One region of the Streptomyces sp. NPDC005004 genome, then DNA from elsewhere that is predicted to be linked to it. Evidence: riboswitches for the same ligand, from Rfam matches in the RefSeq annotation. Region 1 holds a riboswitch; each other region holds the start of a gene.
The links. Region 1 has a riboswitch for cobalamin ahead of ACWEEU_RS07490 (CbtB domain-containing protein). Riboswitches for the same ligand answer to the same signal wherever they lie in the genome.
Positions count from the first base shown of each region.

Region 2: it holds a riboswitch for cobalamin, as region 1 does, so the genes downstream of both, ACWEEU_RS26325 (cobalamin biosynthesis protein) here and ACWEEU_RS07490 (CbtB domain-containing protein) in region 1, are expected to answer to the same signal.
Region 3: it holds a riboswitch for cobalamin, as region 1 does, so the genes downstream of both, ACWEEU_RS16830 (ribonucleoside-diphosphate reductase subunit alpha) here and ACWEEU_RS07490 (CbtB domain-containing protein) in region 1, are expected to answer to the same signal.

Region 1 is NZ_JBSGAH010000004.1:303,659-307,783, reverse strand. It holds gene ACWEEU_RS07500 (histidine phosphatase family protein) at 180-797, shown strand; gene ACWEEU_RS07495 (CbtA family protein) at 980-1,726, opposite strand; gene ACWEEU_RS07490 (CbtB domain-containing protein) at 1,748-1,969, opposite strand; cobalamin riboswitch at 2,005-2,148, opposite strand; gene ACWEEU_RS07485 (GlxA family transcriptional regulator) at 2,266-3,222, shown strand; gene gap (type I glyceraldehyde-3-phosphate dehydrogenase) at 3,373-4,125, shown strand, end outside.
Region 2 is NZ_JBSGAH010000022.1:72,672-76,796, reverse strand. It holds gene ACWEEU_RS26340 (GH25 family lysozyme) at 1-201, shown strand, start outside; gene ACWEEU_RS26335 (inorganic phosphate transporter) at 356-1,618, shown strand; gene ACWEEU_RS26330 (hypothetical protein) at 1,643-1,870, shown strand; cobalamin riboswitch at 2,039-2,180, shown strand; gene ACWEEU_RS26325 (cobalamin biosynthesis protein) at 2,279-3,220, shown strand; gene ACWEEU_RS26320 (cobyric acid synthase) at 3,217-4,125, shown strand, end outside.
Region 3 is NZ_JBSGAH010000010.1:187,189-191,313, reverse strand. It holds gene ACWEEU_RS16830 (ribonucleoside-diphosphate reductase subunit alpha) at 1-1,787, opposite strand, end outside; cobalamin riboswitch at 1,912-2,037, opposite strand; gene ACWEEU_RS16825 (GNAT family N-acetyltransferase) at 2,101-2,607, opposite strand; gene mctP (monocarboxylate uptake permease MctP) at 2,685-4,125, opposite strand, start outside.

The DNA.
Region 1 (4,125 bases):
CGAGCACACCCCACCGCGGCTCGCCCTCGGCGGTGACGCGGTGGACGCCCTGGTCGCCCATCTGGACTCGGTCCGGGCGGAGTTGGCGAGCCGGGAGGAGGTCTCCCGGGGCACGGACCTCGACGCACCGTGACGGTGTTACCTTCGCCGTCCGCCCGTACGACAGCACCAGGAGCCCCGTGACCAGCCGTGTCCTCCTCGTCTCCCCCGCGAGCAGCCCGGCGCTGCGGCAAGCCCGGTTCTACGACGGGCTCGGCCCCCTCGACGCCTCCGGCGCGGCCCGTGCTCGCGCGGCGGCGGGCATGCTGCCCCGCGCCGAGCGGGTCGTGCGGTCGCCCGGCGCCCGGTGCCAGGAGACGGCGGGCGAACTCGGTCTCGAAGCCGCGGAGTTGCCGAATCTGGCCACGCTCGACGCGGGCCGCTGGCGCGGGCGCACCCTGGCGGAGGTGGGCGGCGCCGAGCCGGAGGCGCTGATGCGGTGGCTCGCCGATCCCGAAAGCTCCCCGCACGGCGGGGAGTCGGTGCGCGCTCTGTGCCAACGCGTCGGCGGCTGGCTGGAGTCGGAGGTACCGGCGGACTCCCGCACGCTCGCCGTCGTCGAACCGGACGTCGTCCGCGCGGCCGTCGTCCACGCACTCGTCCTGCCTCCGGAGACGTTCTGGCGCCTGGACGTACTGCCGCTGACCGTCACGGAGTTGAGCGGCCGGGCCGGACGCTGGAATCTACGTCTCGGGCGCCCGCTCGGCGGAGAGGCGACGTCACCGCCCGAATCCGACCGTTCCCGGACCGACCGGTGAAACTCAGGCAAGGCTGAGTGACTTTGGCGAGTCGGCGCCCGGTACTCGGTCCCACCGGGCGCCGCTCTTCGCCCTGGCTCCGTGCCGCTCCCGGTGGCGGGGGCCGGGCGGACGAACGCGAGAGGGCCCCGGACGGTCCCGGGGCCCTCTCGTCGTCGTACGGCCGTCGTCGAACGGCCGGCTCAGCCCGAGGCGGCCACCGCCGCCGGGACCTTCGCCGGGCGCGGGTTGAGCTGCCGCTCGGCCAACTCGCCGAAGAGCAGCCCGAATCCGCCCCACAGCACGGCCTGGACGGCCAGCGCGGCGAGCCGGAAGCGCCAGAGCAAGGTGGCCGGGAAGTCCCTGGGCACCTCGTTGACCACCGGCAGGAACGCGTACGCGAGGCCGATCACCACCGCGAAGGCGGCGACGGCCACGACGGTGGCGTACCAGGTCCCCAGGCCCGGGGCGAGCCGCTTGCCGAGCAGGGTGGCGCCGACCGCCAGCAGCACACTGAGCAGCATCATCAGGAAGTACAGCGTGGTGCGCTTGCCGATGGTGTCCGGCTCGCCCACCGAGGGCGGGTTCGCCGGGTACTTGAGGAACGGCACGACGTACACCGCGAGCAGCGCGGCCGTGGACAGCAGCAGCGCGGTCGCGCGGGGGCCGAAGAGGCCGACGCGGCCGAGCGCGAAGCAGAACGCGAGCGCGGCGATGCCGCCGAAGGCGACCCCGTAGACCAGGACGCCGGTGGCGAGACCGGCGGTGGACTGCAGGGAGCGGGAGACGACCTCCATCTCGTGCTCATGGGAGTGGGCGTCCTCGAAGGCGATCGCCCGGTCGACGTTCGGTTCACCGAGGAAGTAGGCGGCGACCAGGGCGAGCAGCCCGGCGGCGAGACCCGCCAACATGCCCCGGACCAGGAGGTTTCTGACCGTTGCGGAGTTCATGGGCCTGCGGCGTCCCTTACGTCAGTGGCAGGGGAAGCCGAGCAGGTGGCGGGCGTCGTGCACCCACTCGTGGACGTCCGTGCCGTTGAACACGGAGGTGGCGCCCTGCTCGGCGCCGACGAAGTAGAGCAGGACCAGCATGAGGACGCCGAAGAAGACGGCCCAGGGCGCGATGTCCTTGAGCGGCAGCTTGGCGGGTACGGCGGGGGTGGTGGCTGTCGGCGGAGCGACGGTCTGCGCCATGGCAGGACCTCCTCGGGAATTCGCGTCCCATCTCGGTGGTGCACAGGACGACGGCCACGGGTCTGACTCGCGCTGCCCTCATGGGGCCTCGCTCACAGTGGCGCGACCGTGCCGGATTCCCACCGGCTTCCGCTCCGCCGTCATCGATTTCGCACCGACGGTACCGCGTACGAGGGGCGCGGCCAAGACCGCGCCGGTCCGGGTGATCTTCCTCTCCCGGCAGGGCGGGACCTGCGGGCACGCGGTGAACACGCCGTGTCAGCGTGCCGGTTCGCCGTCCTCGTACGCTGGCTCCCGTGCCGTCTCCCCCGCTGCTGCGCGCCGCCGTCCTCGTCCTCGAAGGGGCCAAGCCGCTCGATGTGGGCATCCCCGCCCAGGTGTTCACGACCCGTGCCTCCATGCCGTACGAGGTGCGGGTCTGCGGGGCCGAGCCCGGTCTGGTGACCGGCGGCGACGGGCTGTCGTACCACGTGGCACACGGCCTGGAGGCGCTGGAGTGGGCGGACATCGTGTTCGTGCCCGGCTACCGGTTCCCGGACCGGGAGGACCCTCCGGCCGCCGTCGTCACGGCGCTGCTCACGGCGCACGCGCGCGGGGCGCGGCTCGCGGCGATCTCGACGGGCGCGTTCGCTCTGGCGGCGACGGGGCTGCTCGACGGGAGGCGGGCCACGACGCACTGGCACTACACCCGCGCCCTGGCAGAGCGGCATCCGCTGGTCCGCGTGGACGGCAACGTGCTGTTCGTGGACGAGGGCAGCGTGCTCACCTCGGCGGGCGCCGCCTCCGGCATCGACCTGTGTCTGCACATCCTGCGCGGCGACCTCGGGGTGGCCGCGTCCAACCACGCGGCCCGGCGCCTGGTCGCGGCCCCCTATCGCAGCGGGGGTCAGGCGCAGTACGTGCCGCGCAGCGTGCCCGAGCCGCTGGGCGAGCGGTTCGCCGGGACGCGGGAGTGGGCGCTGCGCAGGCTCGGGGAGCCGCTGAGCCTCTCCGCGCTGGCCCGGCACGCCTCGGTGTCGCCGCGCACCTTCTCGCGGCGGTTCGTGGAGGACACCGGATACACGCCGATGGAGTGGGTGACCCGGGCCCGCGTCGACCTGGCCCGCGAGCTCCTCGAGCGCTCGGACCACGGGGTGGAGCGGATCGCGGCCGAGGTGGGGCTCGGCACGGGCGCGAATCTGCGGCTGCACTTCCAGCGCGTGCTGGGGACGACGCCGAGCGACTACCGGCGCACCTTCACCAAGGGGAGCTGAGCGACAGGCGCACCTCCACGAAGGGGAGCCGAGCCACTGGCAGTACCGACGGGAACGCCTGGCACGATCCTTGCGAACCATGGCGCTCCCGCCGCTCCCCCGCCCGCGCGCCGCCCGCGAATCTGGGGGCGAACGGAAGGGACACCATTCATGACTCGTATCGCCGTCAACGGATTCGGCCGCATCGGACGCAATGTGCTGCGCGCGCTGCTGGAGCGCGGGAGCGACCTCGAAGTGGTCGCCGTCAACGACCTCACCGAGCCCGCCGTGCTCGCCCGGCTGCTCGCCTTCGACACCACCGCAGGACGCCTGGGCCGCCCGGTGTCCGTGGACGGGGACACCCTGGTGGTCGACGGCCGTCGCATCAAGGTGCTCGCCGAGCGCGACCCGGCGCAGCTGCCGTGGGCGGAGCTGGGCGTGGACATCGTCCTGGAGGCGACCGGCCGCTTCACCGCCGCCAAGGCCGCGCGCGTCCACCTGGACGCGGGCGCGAGCCGGGTGCTGGTGAGCGCGCCGTCGGACGGCGCGGACGTGACGCTGGCGTACGGCGTGAACACCGACGCCTACGACCCGGCGCTGCACACCGTCGTGTCGAACGCCTCCTGCACGACCAACGCGCTGGCCCCGCTGGCCGCCGTCCTGGACGACCTCGCGGGCATCGAGCACGGCTTCATGACGACGGTGCACGCCTACACCCAGGAGCAGAACCTCCAGGACGGCCCGCACCGCGACGCCCGCCGGGCGCGTGCCGCCGGCGTGAACATCGTGCCGACGACGACCGGCGCGGCCAAGGCCATCGGCCTGGTGCTGCCGGGCCTGGACGGCAAGCTGTCGGGCGACTCGATCCGGGTGCCGGTGCCGGTGGGCTCGATCGTGGAGCTGAACACCACGGTCTCGCGGGAC
Region 2 (4,125 bases), on a different contig from region 1:
TGCACGGGGCGCAGCCGCGCCTTCGGTGCGAGCCATGCGCTGTGGGTCGCCGGACACGGCGCCTCGGGGCCCGGAAGGCTTCCCGCGGGCTGGCGTTACTGGACGTTCTGGCAGTACGGCGTCAAGGGCCGGCTGCCGGGTGACCAGGATCTCTTCAACGGCTCCGCGAACCGCCTGCGGACCTTCGCGCGCGCCCGCTGACCCAAGGGGCGCCCGGGCCGTGCGGAATCATTCATTCCGGACGGAATCCGGGCCCCCGCTTCCGACACCGTGATGCCCGGCCGAGTTCACCTTCCGTTCACCCAGGTTGCCTACGTTCATCCAGCCAATGACGCTCGAACGATTGCCTGGGTAAATGGAAAGCTTCTCGCTGATCCTCGCGATTGTGGTGGTAACCGCACTCGCGTTCGATTTCACGAACGGTTTCCACGACACCGCCAACGCGATGGCCACGACCATCTCGACCGGTGCGCTCAAGCCCAAGGTCGCGGTGGCCATGTCGGCCGCCCTCAACCTGGTGGGCGCTTTTCTCTCGGTGGAGGTCGCCAACACGATCTCCAAGGGTCTCGTCGACGAGACCGGCATCCGTCCCGAGGTCATCTTCGCCGCACTGACCGGCGCGATCCTCTGGAACCTCCTCACCTGGCTGGTGGGCCTGCCCTCCAGTTCCTCGCACGCCCTGATGGGCGGCCTGATCGGCGCCACCGTCGCGTCGGCGGGCTTCGGCGCCGTCCACGGCGACGTGCTGGTCACCAAGGTGCTGCTCCCGGCCGTCGCCGCCCCCGTGGTGGCCGGTCTGGCCACCATGCTCGCGACCCGGCTGTCCTACGGCGTCTCCCGGGACTCCGGCGGCGAGGCCACCCGCAAGGGCTACCGCGCGGGCCAGATCGCCTCGGCCGGTCTGGTCTCCCTCGCCCACGGCACCAACGACGCCCAGAAGACGATGGGCATCATCACCCTCGCGCTGATCACCGGCGGCGCCATCGCCCCCGGCTCCAACCCGCCGGTCTGGGTCATCCTCTCGGCGGGTCTGGCCATCGCGGCCGGTACCTACATCGGCGGCTGGCGCATCATCCGCACGATGGGCACCGGCCTCACCGACCTGGAGCCGCGTCAGGGCTTCGCCGCCCAGACCAGCGCCGCGACGGCCATCCTGGCCTCCTCGCACCTCGGCTTCTCCCTGTCCACCACCCACGTCGTCTCCGGCGCGGTGATGGGCGCGGGCCTGGGCCGCAAGGGCGGTGTGGTCCGCTGGTCCACCGCGTCCCGGATGTTCGTCGCCTGGGCGCTGACCCTCCCGGCCGCCGCCCTGGTCGCCGCGGGCGCCGAGTCCGTGACCGACCTGGGCGACTGGGGCACCGCCGCCGTCGCCGTCTTCCTGGTCGCCGCGAGCGCCGCGATCTGGAAGATCTCCCGCCGCGAGGTCATCGACCACACCAGCGTCACCCCGGCCGGCGCGCACGAGGAGCCCGCCGGTGTGGTCACCACCGCCATGGCCGCGGTCACCCCACCCCCCGCGGGCACCGTGGCCGAGGGCCTGACGGCCACCATCCCGGCCCCGGCCGTCGTCGAACCGGCCACCGCGACCCCCGTCGCCCCGCCCGCCTCCGCGGCCTGACCCGGTCTCCGAAGGAGCAACCCCATGCAGATCGACTGGGCGGCCATCGGTTCCGTCTTCGGTGTCAGCCTCGCGGCGAGCGTGGCCCTGGTGGTCCTGTTCACCCTGGGCGTCGGCGGGCTCGCCCGCCGCGAGAAGGCCGCCGCGCGCGGCGAGTCGGCCGCCCTCGCGGTGACCGGCGCGTACCTCTGCTTCGCCGCGTGTGCGGCGGCGGTGGCGTACGGGTTCTACCTGATCGTGGCGAAGGCCTGAGCCGACAGCCCCGGCGGCGCATTACGTGTGTGAGGCCCCTTCCGGCACCCGCCGGGAGGGGCCTCGCGCTTCGCCGGCCCCCCCGGCGTACGCCCCGCCTGTGCCTGACGAGGGCCCGATGTGGGCCCGCCCACACTCTCCCTCCGCAGGTCAAGGGCAGGTTGACGGCCCTTCGGGGGGCGTGGTGGACTTCCGGGGCCATGTACGGCGGCAGAAGAGGAAGCCGGTGCGAATCCGGCGCGGTCCCGCCACTGTCACCGGGGAGTGATCCCCGGGAGCCAGGAACTCCTGCCGTCGGTCTCGTCGAACCAGGGCGTGGACACCCTGAGTGAGGACATACCGCCATGCTCGGCTGCCCGTTGAGTACCCCTCCCAGGACCGCTCCCGCGCCCACGGCCGGCTGAGCCGATGGGTGCCGATCGCTCCTACGCGTACGGCGCCGCCGCCGGCCTCCTGGGCGACCTGCTCCTCGGTGATCCCCGCCGCCGCCACCCCGTGGCGGCGTTCGGACGCGCCGCCGGGGCCGTCGAGCGCGCGCTGTGGCACGACCACCGCGGCTGGGGCGCCCTGCACACGCTGGTGTGCGCCGGGGGCGCCGTCGCGACGGGCGCGCTGGCCGAGCGCGCCGTACGCCGCTCCCCCGCCGCGTCCCTGGCGCTGACCGCCGCCGCCACCTGGGCCGTCGTCGGCGGCACCTCGCTGGCCCGGGAGGCACGCGCCGTCGGCCGTGCCCTGGCCGACGGGGACGTGACCGCCGCCCGCGCCCGCCTTCCGCACCTGTGCGGTCGCGACCCGCAGGCGCTGGACGCCGACGGGATCGCCCGCGCCGTGGTCGAGTCGGTCGCCGAGAACACCTCCGACGCGGTCGTGGGCGCCCTGGTGTGGGGCGCGGTGGCCGGGGTGCCCGGGCTGCTCGGCTTCCGGGCCGTCAACACGCTGGACGCCATGGTGGGCCACAAGTCGCCCCGGCTGCGCCGCTTCGGCTGGGCCGCCGCCCGCCTGGACGACGTGGCGGGATGGCCCGGGGCCCGTCTGACCGCGCTGCTGGCGACGCTGGCCGGCCCCGATCCGCGTGGTGCCGTCCGCGCCTGGCGGGCCGACGCCGACCGGCACCCGAGCCCCAACGCCGGTCCGGTGGAGGCGTCGTTCGCGGGCGCCCTCGGCGTGCGCCTCGGCGGCACGCTGTCCTACGGCGGCCGGGTCGAGCACCGGCCCGTGCTCAACGGCTCCGGGCGTCCGGTCCGGGTCACCGACATCGACCGGGCGGTACGGCTCTCCCGCCGCGTCGGTCTGCTCGCGCTCGGCGTGAGCGCCGGGGCGAGCCTGATCCTGAAGGGACGCGGGAAGTGAACGGTGGTCTCCTCGTCGCGGGTACGACCTCCGACGCGGGCAAGAGCGTCGTGACGGCCGGGATCTGCCGCTGGCTGGTCCGCCAGGGCGTGAAGGTGGCGCCCTTCAAGGCGCAGAACATGTCCCTCAACTCCTTCGTCACCCGCGAGGGCGCCGAGATCGGGCGGGCGCAGGCCATGCAGGCGCAGGCGTGCCGCGTCGAGCCGACCGCCCTGATGAATCCCGTGCTGCTCAAGCCCGGTGGCGAGCAGAGCAGTCAAGTGGTGCTGCTGGGCAGGCCGGTGGGCGAGATGAGCGCGCGCGGCTATCACGGCGGACGCCAGCAGCGGCTGCTCGGCACCGTGCTGGAGTGCCTGGCCGAGTTGCGGGGCACGTATGACGCGGTGATCTGTGAGGGGGCCGGTTCGCCCGCCGAGATCAATCTGCGGCGCACCGACATCGTGAACATGGGGATCGCGCGCGGCGCGCGCCTGCCCGTCCTCGTCGTCGGCGACATCGACCGCGGCGGCGTCTTCGCCTCCTTCTACGGCACGCTCGCCCTGCTCTCCCCCGAGGACCAGGAGCTGGTCGCCGGGTTCCTGGTGAACAAGTTCCGGGGCGACGTCTCGCTGCTGGAACCGGGCCTCGACATGCTGCGCGGCCTCACCGGGCGCGACACCTACGGCGTGCTGCCGTTCCGGCACGGGCTCGGCATCGACGAGGAGGACGGGCTCCGCGTCTCGCTGCGGGGCACCGTCCGCGAGTCCACGGTCGCCCCGCCGGTCGGAGAGGACGTGCTGCGGGTCGCGGTGTGCGCGGTGCCGCTGATGTCCAACTTCACCGACGTGGACGCGCTGGCCGCCGAGCCCGGCGTGATCGTGCGGTTCGTGGACCGCCCGGAGGAACTGGCCGACGCCGACCTGGTG
Region 3 (4,125 bases), on a different contig from region 1:
AGCTCGACGTCGTAGTGGTCGGGGTGCAGCACGCCCTGGGCGGTACGGGTCTGCTCCCAGGCGGGGAGCGGGCCGATGGGGGTCCCCCCTGCACCGGAGCCTGTCGTAGGTGCTTGGGGGCGCTCGGCGAGGTCGGCGGACGCCTCGTAGGCGGCCAGCATGATGCGCTCGGCGATCTTCGTGGACAGCGCCTTCGCCTCGGGGGAGTCGAAGGGGATGCGCAGCTTGAAGAAGACGTCCTGGAGGCCCATCGCGCCGAGGCCCACCGGGCGCCACTTGGCGTTGGAGCGGCCCGCCTGCTCGGTCGGGTAGAAGTTGATGTCCACGACCCGGTCGAGGAAGGTCACGGCCGTGCGGACGGTCTCGTCCAGGCGCGCCCAGTCGATGTCACCGTCGACCACGAAGGCGCCCAGGTTCACCGAGCCGAGGTTGCAGACCGCGGTCTCGCCGTCGTCGGTGACCTCCAGGATCTCCGTGCAGAGGTTGGAGGAGTGGACCACGTTGCCCGGCAGCGCCGTCTGGTTGGCGGTGCGGTTGGCGGCGTCCTTGAAGGTCATCCAGCCGTTGCCGGTCTGCGCGAGGGTGCGCATCATGCGGCCGTACAGCTCGCGGGCCGGCATGGTCTTCTTCGCCAGACCCGACGCCTCGGCCTTGCGGTAGGCGGCGTCGAACTCCTCGCCCCACAGGTCGACCAGCTCGGGCACGTCCGCCGGGGAGAACAGCGACCACTGCTCGTCGGCGTTGACCCGGCGCATGAACTCGTCCGGGATCCAGTGCGCGAGGTTCAGATTGTGCGTACGGCGCGCGTCCTCACCGGTGTTGTCGCGCAGCTCCAGGAACTCCTCGATGTCGGAGTGCCAGGTCTCCAGGTACACCGCGGCCGCGCCCTTGCGCCGCCCGCCCTGGTTGACCGCGGCCACCGAGGCGTCCAGCGTCTTGAGGAACGGCACGATGCCGTTGGAGTGCCCGTTGGTGCCCCGGATCAGCGAACCCCGGCTGCGGATGCGGGAGTAGGACAGACCGATGCCACCGGCGTGCTTCGAGAGGCGGGCCACCTGGTGGTAGCGGTCGTAGATGGAGTCCAGCTCGTCCAGCGGGGAGTCCAGCAGGTAGCAGGACGACATCTGGGGGTGCCGCGTACCGGAGTTGAACAGCGTGGGGGAGGACGGCAGATAGTCCAGGCGGCTCATCAGGCCGTAGAGCGCGGCCACTTCGTCCACGGCGGCGGCGCTGTCGTTCTCGGCCAGACCGCTCGCCACGCGCAGCATGAAGTGCTGCGGGGTCTCGATCACCTTGCGGGTGATCGGGTGGCGCAGCAGATAGCGGCTGTGCAGGGTGCGCAGACCGAAGTAGCCGAACCGGTCGTCGGCGCCGGTGTCGATCAGGGCGTCAAGGCGGGCGGCGTGCAGCGCGACGAAGTCGGCGGTGCGGTCGGCGACCAGGCCCTCGCGGTGGCCCACGGCCACGGACTCGGTGAAGGTCGCCACGCCCTGCGAGGCGGCCTCGGCGCGGATGGAGAGCGTGAGCAGCCGGGCGGCCAGCCGCGAGTAGGCGGGGTCCTCGGAGATCAGACCGGCGGCGGCCTCGGTCGCCAGCTCACGCAGCTCGGCCTCGTCGGCCTTCGCCGAACGGCCGCGCAGCGCGGCGGCGGCGACCCGGCCGGGGTCGGCGTCGGGGAGGTCTGCGGTCAGCTCGGTCAGGGTCCGCAGCAGCGCGGCTCCGGGACCGTCGTTCTCCACCCGGGTCGCCGGGGTGGCTGAAGCCGGGTCGGACGGCGCGATGGTCACGTGGGGCTCTCCCTCGCTGGGCACGGGGGCCTGGCGGAGGGCAGGGGAGGGCACGAGCGCGCACGCGTCGCGTCCACCGGCCCACTCCACGAGGCCCGGACGTCTTCAGGGCACCCGGACCGGACGGCCGGGCGCGCTGTCGGCAGGTCCTCGGACTGAAGCGGGCGTGCGCAAAGCACGCGAGTACACCGTTGCGGGACAGTTCCGGATTCGCACCGGATTCCCCTGCGGCGACAGCGAGCATGAGCATACATCTAGTGCCGTGCTGTCGTGGCACCCCCAGATGTTGTGTCTGTCGTGTGTCGCGGTGATCTCAGAGCGTGAACTCGTAGGTAAGCAGGGCGATCTCCGGCAGGCCGGGCAGGGGGTTCCAGTCCCGCTCGGGTGTGCGAACGAAGCCGAGGCGCGCGTAGATCCGGTGGGCCGCGCGCATCGTCGGCTGGGTCGACAGCACGACCCGTACACAGCCCTCCACGGCCCGCGCGCGCTCCACACAGGCCCGTACGAGCGCCTCCCTGGCTCCCTGCCCCCGGCCGGCGTGCGCGACCGCCAGCATCCTGATCTCGGCCTCGCCCGCCCCGGCGATGTCGCTCATCGGACCGCCGGACGGGACGAACGTCACACCGCCCAGCAGCACCCCGTCCCGCACGGCCACCAGCACCTCGGCGGCGGCCGCCCGTTTCGCCACGTCCCGCAGCTCGGTCAGATACGCGTCGCCCTCCCCGAAGTCGAGGAGCCCGTCCTGGAGGTAGGCCTGGGCGGTGATCTCGCCCAGCTCCGCGTACTCGTCGGGGCGGGCCTGCCGGATGAGGAAGTCCATACCGTGAGTGTGGACGACGGCGGGCCGCCGGCGCTCTCGCGTTTCCGGCGGCCCGCAAGGTAGTTGAGTGACGGGGACTAGTGCGCGCTCCCCGCCGTGGCGGGCGGCAGCTCCACCTCGACGCCCGCGTCGCCCGCGTCCGCCGTGTAGTCCCCGGGCCGGGTCTCGTCCACGCCCTCGGGAGCCTTCACGGCCTTCAGGACGACCGTGCCGACCACGGTGACCAGGGCGTTCAGCACGAAGGCCGTCAGACCGATGTAGCCGATCTCACCGATGCCCGGGATCTCCTTGGCCGAGCCGCCGAAGTGCGCCTGCGTCGGCGAGGCGACCCCGTACGCGGCCAGCGTGCCGTAGACCATGCCGACCGCCCAGCCCGCGAGCAGTGCCCAGCGGTGGAACCAGCGGGTGAACAGACCGCCCACCAGCGCCGGGAAGGTCTGGAGGATCCAGATGCCGCCCAGGAGCTGGAAGTTGATCGCCACCGTCTTGTCCATCGTGAGGACGAAGACCAGCGCGCCGACCTTCACCAGGAGCGACACCAGCTTGGAGACCTGCGCCTCCTGCCTGGGCGTGGCGTCGGGCTTGATGAAGTCCTTGTAGATGTTCCGGGTGAACAGGTTCGCGGCCGCGATCGACATGATGGCCGCCGGGACCAGCGCGCCGATGCCGATCGCCGCGAAGGCCACGCCCGCGAACCAGCTCGGGAACATGTCCTCGAAGAGCTGCGGGATCGCCAACTGCCCGTTGGCCACCTTCACTCCGGCCGCGATCGCCATGAAGCCGAGCAGCGCGAGCAGGCCCAGCATCAGGGAGTACAGCGGCAGGATCGTGGTGTTGCGCCGGATCACCTCACGGCTCCTGGACGACAGGGTCGCGGTGATCGAGTGCGGGTACATGAACAGCGCGAGCGCCGAACCGAGCGCCAGGGTGGCGTACGTCCACTGGCCCGCCGGTGCCGGGACCAGACCGCCCGCGCCCGCCGCGGTGAACTTCTTGTCGGCGGCCGCGAAGATGTGGTCGAACCCGCCCAGCTTGATCGGGATGTAGATGATCGCCACCGCGATGACGATGTAGATCAGCGCGTCCTTCACGAACGCGATCAGCGCCGGGGCGCGCAGGCCCGAGGAGTAGGTGTAGGCCGCGAGCACACCGAAGGCGATCAGCAGCGGCAGGTCCTTCACGAACCAGTTGGTGTTCTCGCCGCCGCCCACGCCCATCACGTCCAGGACGGCCTGGATGCCGACCAGTTGGAGCGCGATGTACGGCATGGTCGCCAGGATGCCGGTGACCGCCACCGCCAGCGACAGGCCCTTCGAGCCGAACCGCCCACGCACGAAGTCCGAGGTGGTGACGTACCCGTGGCGGTGCGAGACCGACCACAGCCGGGGCAGGAACGTGAAGATCAGCGGGTACACCAGGATCGTGTACGGCACCGCGAAGAACCCGGCGGCACCGGCCGCGTAGATCGCGGCGGGCACGGCGACGAAGGTGTACGCCGTGTAGAGGTCGCCGCCGAGC